2 linked regions of the Frondihabitans sp. PAMC 28766 genome follow. The protein of the gene in region 2 binds, or shares a complex with, the protein of the main gene of each other region. Links are inferred from orthologs where the notes say so. Each region holds a gene or a part of one and is shown on either strand. Other genes may lie near its edges.

What was found.
Region 1: the proteins of nusB (region 2) and rpsJ are in contact, whole or in part, in a solved structure (PDB 3D3B), measured with the Escherichia coli proteins. The link is inferred for Frondihabitans sp. PAMC 28766 from one-to-one orthologs.

The regions. Positions count from the first base shown.
Region 1 is NZ_CP014513.1:1,232,048-1,239,563, reverse strand. Bases 2,881-5,681 are described here. They hold rpsJ (30S ribosomal protein S10), read right to left. Parts: upstream 4,535-5,681; coding sequence 4,226-4,534; downstream 2,881-4,225. Other genes in these bases: AX769_RS06010 (DarT ssDNA thymidine ADP-ribosyltransferase family protein), read right to left, coding at 5,100-5,681; rplD (50S ribosomal protein L4), read right to left, coding at 2,893-3,555; rplW (50S ribosomal protein L23), read right to left, coding at 2,881-2,896. Outside these bases: rplP (50S ribosomal protein L16), read right to left, coding at 1-231; rpsC (30S ribosomal protein S3), read right to left, coding at 234-1,025; rplV (50S ribosomal protein L22), read right to left, coding at 1,025-1,417; rpsS (30S ribosomal protein S19), read right to left, coding at 1,444-1,725; rplB (50S ribosomal protein L2), read right to left, coding at 1,738-2,577; more of rplW, read right to left, coding at 2,597-2,880; more of AX769_RS06010, read right to left, coding at 5,682-5,894; AX769_RS06005 (DNA topoisomerase IB), read right to left, coding at 5,979-6,953; AX769_RS06000 (Rv0909 family putative TA system antitoxin), read right to left, coding at 7,060-7,272; tuf (elongation factor Tu), read right to left, coding at 7,420-7,516. UniProt on the Escherichia coli protein: Involved in the binding of tRNA to the ribosomes. Part of the processive rRNA transcription and antitermination complex (rrnTAC). The complex forms an RNA-chaperone ring around the RNA exit tunnel of RNA polymerase (RNAP).
Region 2 is NZ_CP014513.1:2,705,656-2,713,276, forward strand. The notes cover bases 1,284-4,189. They hold nusB (transcription antitermination factor NusB), read right to left. Parts: upstream 2,994-4,189; coding sequence 2,574-2,993; downstream 1,284-2,573. Other genes in these bases: AX769_RS25840 (MarR family winged helix-turn-helix transcriptional regulator), read right to left, coding at 1,284-1,593; AX769_RS13015 (glucose 1-dehydrogenase), read right to left, coding at 1,725-2,492; efp (elongation factor P), read right to left, coding at 3,009-3,572; AX769_RS13030 (hypothetical protein), read right to left, coding at 3,765-4,189. Also shown: bifunctional pyr operon transcriptional regulator/uracil phosphoribosyltransferase PyrR, read right to left, coding at 1-504; AX769_RS13005 (OsmC family peroxiredoxin), read right to left, coding at 662-1,105; more of AX769_RS25840, read right to left, coding at 1,150-1,283; more of AX769_RS13030, read right to left, coding at 4,190-4,853; AX769_RS13035 (hypothetical protein), read right to left, coding at 4,858-5,682; AX769_RS13040 (PadR family transcriptional regulator), read right to left, coding at 5,679-6,065; AX769_RS13045 (SURF1 family protein), read right to left, coding at 6,154-7,044; AX769_RS13050 (SDR family oxidoreductase), read right to left, coding at 7,125-7,621. UniProt on the Escherichia coli protein: Part of the processive rRNA transcription and antitermination complex (rrnTAC). The complex forms an RNA-chaperone ring around the RNA exit tunnel of RNA polymerase (RNAP).

The sequences.
Region 1 (7,516 bases), 1.5 Mb from region 2 along the record:
CTTCTTGGTCAGCGGGCGGTCGGGGTAGATGTTGATCCACACCTTCCCGCCGCGCTTGATGTGGCGCGTCATGGCGATACGAGCGGACTCGATCTGACGGTTGGTGACGTAGGCAGGCGTGAGGGCCTGGATGCCGTACTCACCGAAGCTCACTCGCGTGCCACCGGTCGCCTGGCCGGTACGGCCGGGGTGGTGCTGCTTGCGGTGCTTGACTCGACGGGGGATAAGCATTGTTAGGCCTCAGCTCCTGCGGTGACCGGTGCGTCCTGCGTCTGCGGGGCACGGGTGTTGCCACCACGCGGCCCACGGTCGCGGTCGCCGCCACGGTCGTTACGACGCTCGGGGCGCGACGACTTCTGGTTCGCCTGCTCGCGCGCGAGCTCTTTGTTGGTGATGTCGCCCTTGTAGATCCAGACCTTCACGCCGATGCGGCCGAACGTCGTCTTGGCCTCGTAGAAGCCGTAGTCGATGTTGGCGCGCAGCGTGTGCAGGGGCACGCGGCCCTCGCGGTAGAACTCGGAGCGGCTCATCTCGGCGCCGCCGAGGCGACCCGAGACCTGGATGCGGACACCCTTGGCGCCGGCGCGCTGAGCACCCTGCAGACCCTTGCGCATCGCGCGTCGGAAGGCCACGCGGGCGGAGAGCTGCTCGGCGATGCCCTGGGCGACCAGCTGCGCCTCGGCCTCGGGGTTCTTCACCTCGAGGATGTTGAGCTGGATCTGCTTGCTCGTGAGCTTCTCGAGGTCGGCACGGATGCGCTCGGCCTCGGCGCCACGACGACCGATCACGATGCCCGGGCGGGCGGTGTGGATGTCGACGCGGACGCGGTCGCGGGTGCGCTCGATCTCGATCTTGGCCACGCCGGCGCGGTCGAGCGAGGTCTTGAGCAGGTTGCGGATCTTGATGTCTTCGGCGACGTAGTCGCTGTACTTCTGACCCGACTTCGTGCTGTCCGAGAACCAGCGCGACACGTGGTCGGTGGTGATTCCTAGACGGAAGCCGTACGGGTTTACTTTCTGGCCCATTACTTGCTCGCCTTCTTCGACGTCGTGGCCGCTTCGGCCTCTTCCGGCGTCGCGAGGACGACCGTGATGTGGCTGGTGCGCTTCAGGATCTGGAACGCACGGCCCTGGGCACGCGGCTGGAACCGCTTGAGGGTGGCACCCTCGTCGACGTAGGCGCTCGAGATGTAGAGGTCTTCGTCGTTGAGGTAGCTGTTGGTCGCGTCCGCCTTGACCCGGGCGTTGGCGATGGCCGACGCGACGAGCTTGTAGACGGGCTCGGACGCACCCTGGGGCGCGAACTTCAGGATGGCCAGGGCCTCGAGGGCCTGCTTGCCGCGGATCAGGTTGACGACGCGACGGGCCTTCATGGGGGTGACGCGGATGTGACGCACGCGTGCGATCGACTCCACCATTTCTCTCCTCCTTCTTCGCCACCGCGCTAGCGGCGGCGACCCTTCTTGTCGTCCTTCACGTGGCCGCGGAAGGTGCGGGTGGGCGCGAACTCGCCGAGCTTGTGGCCGATCATGGATTCGGTCACGAACACGGGGATGTGCTTGCGCCCGTCATGCACGGCGATGGTGTGGCCGAGCATGTTCGGGATGATCATCGAGCGACGCGACCAGGTACGGATCACGTTCTTCGTGTTGGCCTCGTTCTGGCCGATCACCTTGCGAAGCAGGTGGTCGTCGACGAAGGGGCCCTTCTTCAGACTGCGTGGCATCTTCTACAACTCCTACTTACGCTTGTTTCCAGCGTTACGGCGGCGGACGATGAGCTTGTCGCTCTCCTTGTTGGGGTGACGCGTGCGGCCCTCTTTCTGGCCCCACGGGCTGACCGGGTGGCGACCACCGGAGGTCTTGCCCTCGCCACCACCGTGTGGGTGGTCGACGGGGTTCATCGCGACACCACGGACGGTCGGGCGAACGCCTTTCCAGCGCATCCGGCCGGCCTTGCCCCAGTTGATGTTCGACTGCTCGGCGTTTCCGACCTCGCCGATGGTGGCGCGGCAGCGGGCGTCGACGTTGCGGACCTCGCCCGACGGCAGGCGGAGCTGCGCGTAGGGGCCGTCCTTGGCGACGAGACGAACCGAGGCACCGGCGGAGCGGGCCATCTTGGCGCCCCCGCCCGGCTTCAGCTCGATCGCGTGGATGATCGTACCGACCGGGATGTTCTTGAGCGGCAGGTTGTTGCCGGGCTTGATGTCGGCGCCGGTACCGGACTCGACGATGTCACCCTGCGACAGCTTGTTCGGCGCGATGATGTAGCGCTTGGTGCCGTCCACGAAGTGGAGCAGGGCGATGCGAGCCGTGCGGTTGGGGTCGTACTCGATGTGCGCGACCTTGGCGTTGACGCCGTCCTTGTCGTTGCGACGGAAGTCGATGACGCGGTACTGGCGCTTGTGGCCGCCACCGATGTGGCGCGTGGTGATGCGACCGGCGTTGTTGCGGCCACCGGTCTTCGACAGCGGGCGCAGCAGCGACTTCTCGGGCGTCGAGCGCGTGATCTCGGCGAAGTCGGCGACGGACGAACCGCGGCGACCCGGAGTCGTGGGCTTGTATTTGCGAATAGCCATTCTTATATCCCTCCGAGCCCTAGCCGACAGCCGTGAAGATGTCGATGGTGCCCGACTTGAGTGTCACGATGGCGCGCTTGGTGCTCTTGCGCTTGCCGAGACCGAACTTGGTGCGACGGGTCTTGCCCGGGCGGTTCAGCGTGTTGATGCTGTCGACCTTGACGTCGAAGATCTTCTCGATGGCGAGCTTGATCTCGGTCTTGTTCGAGCGGGGGTCGACCAGGAAGGTGTACTTGCCCTGGTCGATCAGGGTGTAGCTCTTCTCGGAGACGACCGGCGAGATGACGATGTCGCGGGGATCTTTGTGGATGCCGCTCATGCGGTGGCCTCCTTCTTGGTCTTCGAGGCCACGAAGCCGTCGAAAGCGCTCTTGGTGAAGACGATGTCGTCGGAGACGAGGACGTCGTACGCGTTGAGCTGGTCGTAGGTGATGACGTGGACCTCTTCGACGTTGCGGACGCTCTTGAGCGTCAGCGTGTCTTCGCGGTCGGTGACGATCAGCACGTGCCTGCTCGACGAGATGCCGGCGAGCAGGGCGATGGCGGTCTTGGTCGAGATCTCGTCGGCGACGAACGACTCGACGACGTGGATGCGAGCACCACGAGCGCGGTCGGAGAGCGAACCGAGCAGAGCGGCCGCGATCATCTTCTTGGGGGTGCGCTGCGCGTAGTTGCGGGGCGTCGGGCCGTGGACGATGCCACCGCCGGTCATCTGAGGAGCGCGGATCGAGCCCTGACGAGCGCGACCGGTTCCTTTCTGCTTGAACGGCTTGCGACCGGCACCGGAGACCTCGCCGCGGCTCTTGACCTTGTGCGTGCCCTGGCGGGCGGCGGCGAGCTGAGCGACGACGACCTGGTGGATCAGCGGGATGTTGGCGGTGACGTCGAAGAGCTCGGCGGGGAGCTCGACAGTGCCGGTCTTCGCGCCCTTGGCGTCGAGGACGTCGACGGTGGTTGCGGTTGCAGTGGTGGTAGCCATGCGTTAGGCCCCCTTAACGGCGGTGCGGACGAAGACGATGCGGCCACGGGCACCGGGGACGGCGCCCTTGACGAGCAGCAGACCCTTCTCGGCGTCGATGGCGTGCACGGTCAGGTTGAGGACGGTGACGCGCTCGCCACCCATGCGGCCGGCCATGCGCATGCCCTTGAAGACACGGCTGGGGGTCGACGAAGCACCGATCGAGCCGGGCTTGCGGTGGTTGCGGTGCGAACCGTGCGAGGACGAGACACCGGCGAAGTTGTGGCGCTTCATGACACCGGCGAAGCCCTTGCCCTTGGAAGTGCCGACGACGTCGACCTTCTGGCCGGCTTCGAAGGTGTCGACCGTGAGCTCTTGGCCGAGTGCGTACTCGGCGGCGTCGGCGGTGCGGACCTCGGTGAGGTGACGGCGCGGCGTGACGCCGGCCTTGTCGAAGTGACCGGCACGCGGCTGGTTGACCTTCCGCGGGTCGATCGGGCCGGCGGCGATCTGGACGGCGACGTAGCCGTCGTTCTCTTCGGTGCGGATCTGGGTCACGACGTTCGGCGAGATCTCGACGACGGTGACGGGATGAGCTTGTTGTCTGCATCCCAGACCTGGGTCATGCCGAGCTTCTTGCCGAGCAGGCCCTTGACGTTCTTGGTGGTGGTAGCCATCTGTCAGTCGCCCCCTAGAGCTTGATCTCGATGTTGACGTCGGCGGGGAGGTCGAGACGCATGAGCGAGTCGACGGCCTTCGGCGTCGGGTCGATGATGTCGATGAGGCGCTTGTGCGTGCGCTTCTCGAAGTGCTCGCGCGAGTCCTTGTACTTGTGGGGCGAACGGATGACGGCGATCACGTTCTTCTCGGTGGGGAGCGGCACGGGGCCGACCACGGTCGCACCGGCACGGGTCACCGTGTCGACGATCTTGCGAGCTGACGTGTCGATGACCTCGTGGTCGTACGACTTCAGTCGGATGCGGATCTTTTGTCCCGCCATGTGTGACTCTCTCTCGATGTATACGTCGCGCACCTTCACGGGGCCGCCTGACGCGCATTCCGGAACCGAGGCCCGGGCTGCTGTGTCGGTAGGCAGGAGTCGCTCTCTTTCGAGAGCGGCCTCGTCTGCCGCACCACTGTTTTTCTGTCAATGCCGATCGAGGATGCAGCACGCTGCACTTGCCTCACCGGCGTGATCGAACCCGCGGAGAGATTTGTGACAAGCACAATGCACCTGCGAGGAGGTCCATCTCTCGGCCCGAGACCGACCCCGCGTGGAGGTCGCTCCTGGATCCGGCGCACAGACTGCAGAAAACTACAGAGAGCTGCGCGCCTTCGGATTCGATTGGAAGAGGTATCCTGCTACCCGCGGCCCAGCTCTTGCTTCGACTCGAGAGCCTCGCTGAGCGAGTTTCTCTTGAGCGTCGTGTCACAAGCACTGTGCACTGCCTGGCAGTGATCTCACCCGTAAGGGCGGAATGTTGAACCAGATAAGTCTGCCATAGGGCGGCATTTGCTGCAACCCGGGCGTGTCGCGACCCGGAGGCCCGAATTTCCGGGCCGGATCAGTCTTCGGCCGGGCGGAACCACGGCGGGTAGATCGCGACGCGCGGCGTCGACCCGCCGGCCTCGGTGACCAGCGCCTTCACGCGGTCGCGCATGCGGTCGTTGGGCACGCCGATCAGGGTCACCGACATGAGGTCCACCGAGTCGGGCACCAGGATCTCGGCGTTGAGAAGGGTCGGATCGGCGATCGACGCCCGACGTACCAGCGCGGCCCCCTCGGCGGGGCCCTGCGCGAAGCGCGTGAGCGCGTCGGCGGCATCACCGTCGGCCACCACGAAATCGCTGCCGAGCAGCTTGATCGGGGCGACGAGCACGACGTAGTCGGTGGCCCGCGTCTCACGGGCGGCGGCCGACCAGCGGTCACCGGCGGCACCTGTGCGCACCTGGTTCCAGGTCGTGGCGTCGGGCGACAGCGCGAACGGTACGTGCGAGGCGACGGAGGCGCCCGAGGGCACCACGGCCGCCGCACGCTTCTCGCGGTGCGCGGCCGAGCTCACGTCGATCTCCGGCGTCGCCGCGGCGCGCAGGAGGCCACCGGACAGGATGCCCTCGAGGTTGTCGATGTGGGTCCAGTGGTGGGCCCGCATGGTCGACAGGTCGACGTTCGGCAGGGCGTCAGCGGCTGGGGGGCGTTTCACGCCCGCGACACGAGGGGGCGTGCGGCGCGTTGCGGGAGCCTTGCGGACCGTGGGCGTCGAGGTCGACGACGATGTCGGCTCCTGCGACTCGGGGGTCTGGCGCGGCGAGCAGATGTCGCACAGCTCGATGTCCAGGCCGTGGATGCACTCGATCACTCTGGGCCTTTATTCACTCTGGGCGGGTCCTCTCGTGCGCCCGTAAGTCGGACACAAGGTTCTAGGTTACGTGACCCGGCCCGATCACCGGAACAGGAGTGCTCGCACCTCGGTCTCGGCAGACCCGAGTCGCGCAGGATCGATGGTCTCGCCCGCCTGGTAGGCATCGACGAGTCGCGGGTCGACGTAGCTGCTCTTGGCGATCGAAGGAGTATTGCCGAGCACCTCGGACGCGTCGCGCATCGCCTGCGCGAGTGCTCTCTGTCGCTTGGTGCGAGTCGGCTGCGGGCCCGTCCGCGCGAGGCTCGTGGCGGCGGTCACGGTGCCGTGGAGGGTGCGGAAGTCTTTCGCCGTGAACTCGTCGCCGGCACGCTCCTTCACGTAGGCGTTGATCTCGGGCGAGTGGAGGGGACGCCATGCGGCTCCGGCTTCAGGCCGGTAGGCGAGCAGGCGCGCCCGACCGCCACGACGCTTGAGCGAGCGGATCACGCGGGCGAGGTCGGCGTCGGTAATCGTCGAGCCCCACTCCTGGCCGCTCTTGCCGGGGAAGTCGAGCGCGACGGTGTCGCCCGAGACGGTCGCGTGGCTGCAGAGCAGCGTCGCGAGACCGTGACTGCCGTGCTCTTCGGCATAGCGCTCGGAGCCGACCCGCAGCGAGCCCGTGTCGAGCATGCGGAACGCGGCCGCAAGCGCTCGCTCGCGATCGGGCTCGTCGCGGCGGAGATCCTGCGTCACGAAGCGTCGCGCCACGGGCAGCGACTCGGCGAGGGCGAGGGCACGGTCGAACTTGATGCGGTCTTTCTGCTCGCGCCACGTCGGGTGGTAGATGTATTGGCGGCGGCCGGCAGCGTCGACTCCGGTGGCCTGGATGTGCCCGTTGTCGTATGGGGCGATCCACACGTCGGTCCAGGCCGGCGGGATGGCCAGGTGCTCGATGCGGGCACGCAACTCATGGTCGGAGATGGTCGTGCCGTGCACGTCGCGGTACGTGAACCCGCGCCCGGCCTTCACCCGGGTCACGCCTGGTCTCGTGTGGTCGGTGTGTCGCAGACGGGGCATGGAGCCCATCGAACACCGCGCCGCTTTCTGCCCTTCTCGGCGGGGTACGACGAAGAGCCCCCGACCGCACGGGTCGAGGGCCCTCACGATGCAGTCGGGGGTGTGGCTAGTCGTTGCCGATCTTCTTGTCGGCGGCGTCGCGCGCCTCTTCGATCTTGTCGTGGAACTTGCCGCCGGTGATCTTGTCGGCAGCACCTGCCACGGCGCCGAGGATGCTGTCGCTGACCTCTTCGACCTTGTCGCTCTTCAAGGCGTCTTTCACCTTGTTGTCGTTCAGGAACTCTTTGGCTTTCGCTGTCGCATCGTCCAGGTTCGCCATGATGGCCCTCCCTCACCGGCCGGCACTTCCGGCCATGCAGGCAATGATGCGCCCGTCCGTGCCAAAACTCTAGAAACGGGCGGTTAACGGCGGAAGGGCCGAGCCTCTCGGCTCGACCCTCCTGCTGGATCGCTTGGCGTTTTTGTCTTACTTGTTGATCTTGGTGACGGTACCGGCGCCGACGGTGCGGCCACCCTCACGGATCGCGAAGCGCAGGCCCTCTTCCATGGCGATGGGCTGGATC
Region 2 (7,621 bases):
GTGGTCGACCCCGTCGAGACGCACGAAGATGCGCTCCTGCGCCGAGGTCGGCAGGTTCTTCCCGACGTAGTCGGCGCGGATCGGCAGCTCGCGGTGGCCGCGGTCGACCAGCACGGCGAGACGCACGATGCGGGGGCGGCCGAGCGAGCTCAGCGCATCCAGCGCGGCTCGGATCGTGCGGCCCGAGTAGAGCACGTCGTCGACCAGCACGACGGTCTTGCCGTCGATGCCGCCCTCGGGCACGCTCGTCGGCATGGGAGCCCGGGTGGGCTGGCGGCGCAGGTCGTCGCGGTACAGCGTGGCGTCGACGGCGCCGACGGGCACCGTCTGGCCGCTGATCGTGGCGAGGGCCGTCGCGATCCTGTCGGCGAGAAGGACGCCTCGGGTGGGGATTCCCATCACCACGAGATCGTCGGCCCCACGGTTGCCCTCGAGGATCTCGTGGGCGATGCGCGTGAGCGCGCGTGTGATGTCAGCCTGACTCAGCACTGTTCTGGTGCTCAATCGGACCTCCTTTCCCGTCTCTCTGGGCGGATTTGAAGGTGGTCGTGTCGTTCGACCAGCCTAGCGCTTCCCGCCCATGACAAAACTCCCGCGACCGGCACAGGATCTAGTCCGCGGACTAGATCGTGTGCCGGTCGCGGGAGTCGAGGGGGTGAGGTCAGGCCTCGAGCTGCGCGTCGAGCGTGATCTCGACACCCGTCAGCGCCTTCGAGACCGGGCAGCCGGCCTTTGCGGTGGCTGCGGCGTCGGCGAACTGCTCAGCAGTGACGCCGGTGACCTCGCCACGGACGGTGAGCTTGATGCCGGTCAGCTTGAAGCCGCCGTCGGACGAGTCCGGGCCGAGCGAGACGTCGGCCTTGACGTCGAGCGCCTCGATGGTGCCGCCGGCAGCGCCCAGGATGGCCGAGAACTGCATCGCATAGCAGGCGGAGTGCGCCGCGGCGATCAGCTCTTCGGGGCTGGTGTAGCCGCCGGCCTCGTCGGCGGCGCGCTTCGGGAAGGAGACGTCGAACGTGGCGAGCTTCGACGAGGTGAGCTCGACCTGGCCCGAGCCCTCCTCGAGGGTTCCGTTCCAGGCGGTGCGTGCGGTGCGAGTGGGCATGTGTCTCTTCTTTCGTGTGAGTGAGGCGGGAGAGGTCGGGCGGGTCAGGGGGCCGAGCGCACGCTGTCGGCGATGGCGGTGATCTGCTGCTGAAGAAGGCGGATGGCTTCAGGAGCGAGGCCGGTCGCGGCGCAGACACCGGCCGGGATCGAGGTGGCCAGCTCTCGGATCCTGCCGCCCTCGGCCGTCGGTACGACCTCGACGACCCGCTCGTCGGCGGTACTGCGGGCGCGCGTCAGGAGGCCGGCGGTCTCGAGGCGGCGCAACAGCGGCGAGAGCGTTCCGGAATCGAGGTGCAGGCGGTCGCCGAGGTGCGAGACCGAGACGGAGCCTTCCTCCCACAGCACGAGCATCACCAGATACTGCGGGTAGGTGATGCCGAGGGGGGCGAGCAGCTCGCGATAGTGCGATGTCAGCGCCCGCGACGCGCTGTAGAGCGCGAAGCAGATCTGCTCGTCGAGCAGCGGCGTTGCCGGTGCGGTGGCCATGCGCTCACAGTACCACATTGTGCACAACCAAGTTGCACGCAACATGTCCACCCCACGATCCCTAACCTTTTCGGCTCACTCTGACCGTCCGGACGGTCAGGGCGAGCCGAAAAGGTAAGGGTCGGGCGCGGTTAGAGGCCGACACTCCCCTGCATGATGCCGCCGTCAATGAAGACCGTCGTCGCAGTCATGTACGACGCCTTGCCCGACGCGAGGAAGACCACCATCTCGGCGATGTCCTCCGGTTGCGCGAGCTTGCCGACGGGGATCGAGTCGTCGAGCATCTTCAGCTTGGCGGGGTCGGCCACGGTCTCGGCGTTGATCGGGGTGTCGACGGCGCCGGGAGCCACGTTCACGACACGGATGCCGTGCGGGCCGAGTTCGACACCGGCGGTGCGGGTGAGCATGCGGGTGCCACCCTTCGAGACGCAGTAGGCGATGTTGCCTGGCATCGGCCAGTCTTCGTGCACGCTCGACATGTTGATGACAAGGCCGGGTGTCTTCTGCGTGATGAACTGCTTCGCGGCGAACTGGGTGCCGAAGAATGCGCTCTTGAGGTTGACCGCCATGATCTTCTCGAACTCCTCCTCTGTGGTGTCGAGGATGCCGGTGCGGTTCTCGATGCCGGCGTTGTTGACGATCACGTCGAGGCGCCCGTAGGTGTCGACCGCCGTCTTGACCATCGAGTGGATGCCGTCGGCGGTCGAGACATCGGCGTCGACACCGACGGCCTTGCCGCCCGCGGCCTCGATCTTGGCGATGATCTGATCGGTGACTTCGCCGTGAGCCACGTAGTCGATGACGATGTTGGCGCCCTCGCGGGCGGCCGCGATGACGATAGCCTCGCCGATGCCCGAGTTGCCGCCGGTGACGATGATGGTCTTGCCGTCGAGAAGCATGCTGCATCCTGTTCTGTGCGACACCCTGTCGCGCCCCACGGAACATACCGCCGCTCTCGATGTGCCTTCTCAGGCGTGCGGCTACCCGGCGGCGGCGGTGGAGGCGATGCGCCCGAGGAGGCCGTTGACGAAGCTCGCGGAGTCGTCGGTCGAGAGGCTCTGCGCCAGCTCGACGGCTTCGCTGATGGCGACGGCGCTCGGGATCTCGTCGTTGTGCGTCAACTCCCAGATGCCGATGCGCAGGATCGCGCGGTCGATCGTGGGCATGCGGGCCAGCGTCCAGCCCTGCGAGTAGGTCTCGATGAGCTCGTCGATCTCAGGACGGTTCTCGATGACGCCCTGCACGATGTCGCGGGCGTAGCCCCAGGAGGAGTTGCGCTCGGGCTCGGCCATCGCGCGCTGGGTCTCGGCGACGAGCGCGTCGTCGATGGAGATCTGGCGGATGTCGGCGACGTAGAGGACGTCGAGGGCGCGCTTCCGCGCCTTGGTTCGTGCGCTCACAGGTGTGCGGCGGCCTTAGTCGTTGACGCGGCCGAGGTAGCTGCCGTCGCGCGTGTCGACCTTGACCTTGGTGCCGTTCTCGAGGAAGAGGGGCACCTGGATCTCGTAGCCGGTCTCGACGGTGGCGGGCTTGGTGCCCCCGGTCGAGCGATCGCCCTGGAGGCCCGGCTCGGTGTACGTGACCTCGAGGATGACCGAGGCGGGGAGCTCGATGTAGAGCGGGTCGCCATCGTGCAGGGCGACCTGCACGTTCTGGTTCTCGAGCATGAAGTTCTTGGCGTCGCCCACGACGGTGGCGGGGATGTTGATCTGGTCGTAGTCGGTCGTGTCCATGAACACGTAGCCGTCGGCCTCGGCGTAGAGGTAGGTGTACTCGCGGCGGTCGACGTTGGCGAAGTCGACCTTCGTGCCGGCGTTGAACGTCTTGTCGACGACCTTGCCAGTCATGACGTTCTTCATCTTGGTACGGACGAATGCGCCGCCCTTGCCCGGCTTCACGTGCTGGAACTCGACGATGTTCCAGAGCTGGCCGTCGAGGTTGAGAACGGCGCCGTTCTTGATGTCGTTAGTGGTGGCCATGCGCGGAAGTCCTTTGTGAAGATGAAGTGAGAGGGGGCCCGGGCCCCCGTGCGTGCGGCCGCTCGGGCCATCGACAAGTCTACCCGAGAGTCTACGCGCGCCCCTGAGGTGTGCTCCGGCTCGCGCAACACCCCGCGTTTCGGCCGACCTCCCCGCGCCGCGGCGCTGGCACCTCGGCCGAAACGCGGGGTCTCACATGACTGCGCGCATCACGCCCGCGTAGACGAGACACACGAAGACCAGGGCACTTGCGATGATGGCGGCACCTGCCAGAACGGCGCCGAGCCCCGGGACGGAAGCCACGAGAAGTACGATCAGCACCACGGTCGAGAGGAGCACCACCGCCTGGAACGCCGCGAGCACCACGAGGCCGGGGCTGAGCCTCGGCAGGCGTCGCAGGAAGTCGGAGCCGCCCTGGCCGAGACCTCGCCGGTAGCGGCGCCACGCCAGGGCGAGGCCCACGATCATCAATACGCCCACACCGGCGATCGCCCCCCGGACTCCCCCGGACAGGTGCGACGACCCGATGCTCATCGCCGCGATGAGTCCGACCAGCATCAGGCCGGAGAGCAGGATGCCGTTGACCCAGTCGAGCGAGCGCAGCACGGCGCGCCGGAGTCGCCGTGCGATGATGCGCGACCCCGGGTTCTCGGCGAGCATCTCCGCGAACGCGGCCGTGGCATCCCCCAACTTATTGCTGTCGAGCTTGACCTGCGCCAGCTGTCGCTTCGCATAAGCGTGAGCGGGGTCGAGTCGGAGGACCTCGCGATAGAAGGTCTCCGCGCCGTCGATGAAGCCCTTCGAGTGGGCGAGCCGAGCACTGACCAGTAAGGCGCCGGGCTCGTTCGGAGCCAGCGCAACGGCCTCTTGGGCTGCATCCCAGGTGTCCTCCGTCACGCGATTGTTCTCGATGTCGACCTCCACTCGTTGAGCATGGGTGACCCAGTTTCCGGGGGCGAGATCGATCGCCGTCAGAGCCGCCTTCAGCGCCTCATGATGGTCCCGATTGCGCGAGGCCGATGCCGCGACGAGACGCCACGCCCATTCGTTCGACGGATCGGCCTGGACGGCCTTTCGGGCCCACTCGAGGGATGCGCGAGTGGCGCGCACTTGCAGGCTGGCCTCGGCCATCAGAAGGACGGTGGCGTGACTGACGTCGCCTTGCCCCGTCAGTTTCGTCAGAATGCGATGCGCCTCTTTCGGCCGGCCGAGGTCGAGGCACAGCTGTGCAATGGTCACATCGTCGTCGTCCCTCGTCGCCGAGGCCCCCTGCGTCGTCATGTCGTCAGTGTGGCTGGAGGCGCCGTGCCGTGCCACCCCACGATCGGGTGGCGCGCGTGCCCAGGATGCCGGCGGCGAGGCAGCCGACGAACGGCACGAGGATCAATAGCCAGCGCAGCCCGAACTGCAGCGTCACGGGCAGGCCGTCGGCGCCCCGGTCGAAGACGGCGATCGACCACGTCACGGCGAAGATCGCCACCGGCAGGGCGACGAGCAGCCACCGAACGCCTCGGACCCTGTGTGCGGCGAACCAGATCGCCGTCACAGCGGCGTACGTGATTGCGAACCACATCCAGTCCAGCGACGTGAAGAGTCGGAACACCCCGAGCAGCTCGCCCCCGAAGATCGCGATGACGGGCAGGACGGCCGCGCTCGACAGGCCGCGGCGCGCGCGTCCTGCTCCGTCGATCAGGGCGAGGGCCGCGATGAACGCGAGGCCGGGGACGAGGGAGACGAATGCCGCGCTGACGTGGACGAGGGCGTGGAACCATGGACTCTGCTCGTACCGGTCGAGCAGATCGAGCAGCACGACGCCGAACACCATCGACGCGAACGCGAGCGCGATGAGAAGCGGCGCCAGGCGGACGGCGCGCGGGCCGCGGGATCCTGCAGCCACGGCCTCGCCCCAGGTCGAGCGACGACCCGAGCGACGGTGGAAGAGCGCCGTCGTGAACGCGCCCATCGCGAGCCGGAAGGCGCTCAGGTCGAGGTCGGCTGCGCCGTCGAGGTCGGCGAGCCACTGCTCGCGGCGGGTCTCGCGGTGCGCTTCGGGCGAGAGGGCGACAGCGGCCTCGACGAGGCGGCGGCTGAGGGGGCGAGCGGCGGTCACGAGGTCACCGCCCGACCCGAGCCGCCGGCCGAGCCGCTCGCCGAGTCGCTCGCCGAGCCGCTCGCCGAGGCGCTGCGCGACGGGCGGGCCGCGGCCACGGCCCGCCGGGCATCCGCGGTCTCGTGCAGCTCCTGTGCGGCGACCCGGCCCTCGGGCGTGAACTCGTAGAGGCGCCGGCGCGGCCCGCTGCGCTCGCCCTCGGCCTCCCATGAGCCGACGATCCAGCCCTGGCGCTCGAGGCGCTCGAGGATCGGGTAGATCGTGCCGGACGGCCGCCCGGTCGCCTTGATGACGACAAGGCCCCAAAGCGGCCCGTCGTCGCTGTCGAGCAGCGCCTCGAGCACGTCGAGCGTCGGGGCGGTGACGCGTTGGATCGGTTCCATGGCGCTAACCTAGCTATGTCGATTAGGCGCTGTCAAGAGCGAACGTCCCACGAGCACCATGCCCCCAAGCACAGGGGCCGTGAGGGGGTCAGATGCCGCGGCTGATCCTGGTGCCCGGTTTCGAGCTCGTGTAGTCGGCCTCGTCGAGGATCTCGTCTTCGAGCTCGTCGTCGGCGGGGCCGCGGCGCGCCCTGCGATACTCCCGGCGCTCGTCGAGCCACCGTCGGTCCTCCTCGTCGCTGTAGCGATTGTCGAACTCGCGGTTGATCAGCGTGAAGTACAGCACCACTGCGACGAGGCCGGCCAGCGCGATCGCGATCGCCGTGAAGAGGGTCGGGCCGTAGTCGATGACGGGCTTCAGAATGGCGGCCGGCCGGGTGGCCACGGCCGGGCTCTCGGAGACCATCTGGCCGTAGGCGCCGGTGTAGGTCGGCAGGTGCAGCTTGCTCTGGAGGTCGGGCAGGCCGATGACGGCGACCTCGTCGGACCCGGGGATGTCGGTGCGACCGGAGATCTGCGGCTCGGACGCGGCGAGACGCGCCGTGACTGTCACGCGCCCGGATGGAGGGGCCGGGATCGAGTCGGGGTAGTCGTGCGTCGTGCCGGTGGCGAGCCAGCCGCGGTCGACGATGAACACCGACCCGGATGCCGTCTGCAGAGGCACGAGCACCTCGAACCCGGGGTTGTCGTTGTACGACCGATCACGTGCGAGGAAGGTCTTCGAGGAGAGGTAGTGCCCCGAGACACTGACCTTTCTGAACTGGTCGTCGGCGGAGTACGCCTCGCGGTCGGGAAGCAACGCGCCGATCGCGACCGGCCTCTGGTCGTAGTTCTGGTTCTGCAGGTGGAGGGCGGAGACGACCTGGCCGAAGGTGTGCCACTGCCAAGCCGACCCGATCACGCAGATGATCGTGAACACGAGGGCGCCTGCCCCGAACTGCAGCCACTTGCGTTCGAGAACGAATCTCCACTGCTGCACCGTGTCTCCTCCTGGCCTCGTCCGAACCGTAGTGGATCCGGCCAAGAGCCACCTGGCCGTGCGGTTGCGGTGCTCGAGGTTCAGCGCCGCCGCCGGCCGTCCCAGATCGCCTGCAGCGGCGGGTACAGCTCGGCGTGGTCGCGCGGCAGGGCCTCCTTCACCCGCCGGCTCTCGTCGTCGGCGAGGATCTCGACCTCGCCGCGCTCGATCCCGTCGAGAGTCTGCGCGACGACATCCTGCGGGCTGACCTTCGGGGCCCTGACCCGAGTCACCATCTCGGTGTCGATGAAGCCCGCGTGCACGGCCGTCACGAGGGTGCCCTGCTCGTGCAGCTCGAGTCGGACCGCGTTGGTCAACGACCATGCGGCCGCCTTCGAGGCACCGTAGCCGCCGCTGGCCACGGGGGCGATCCAGCTCGCGACCGAGAGCACGTTGACGATCGCTCCCCCGCCGTTCCGGGCCAGCACCGGTGCGAAGGCCCGGCACAGGCGCAGCGTGCCGAAGAAGTTCACCTCCATCTCGTCGCGCGCGGCCTCGTCGGTCTCGGCGGCGATGAGCGGGTCGAGTCGCATGATGC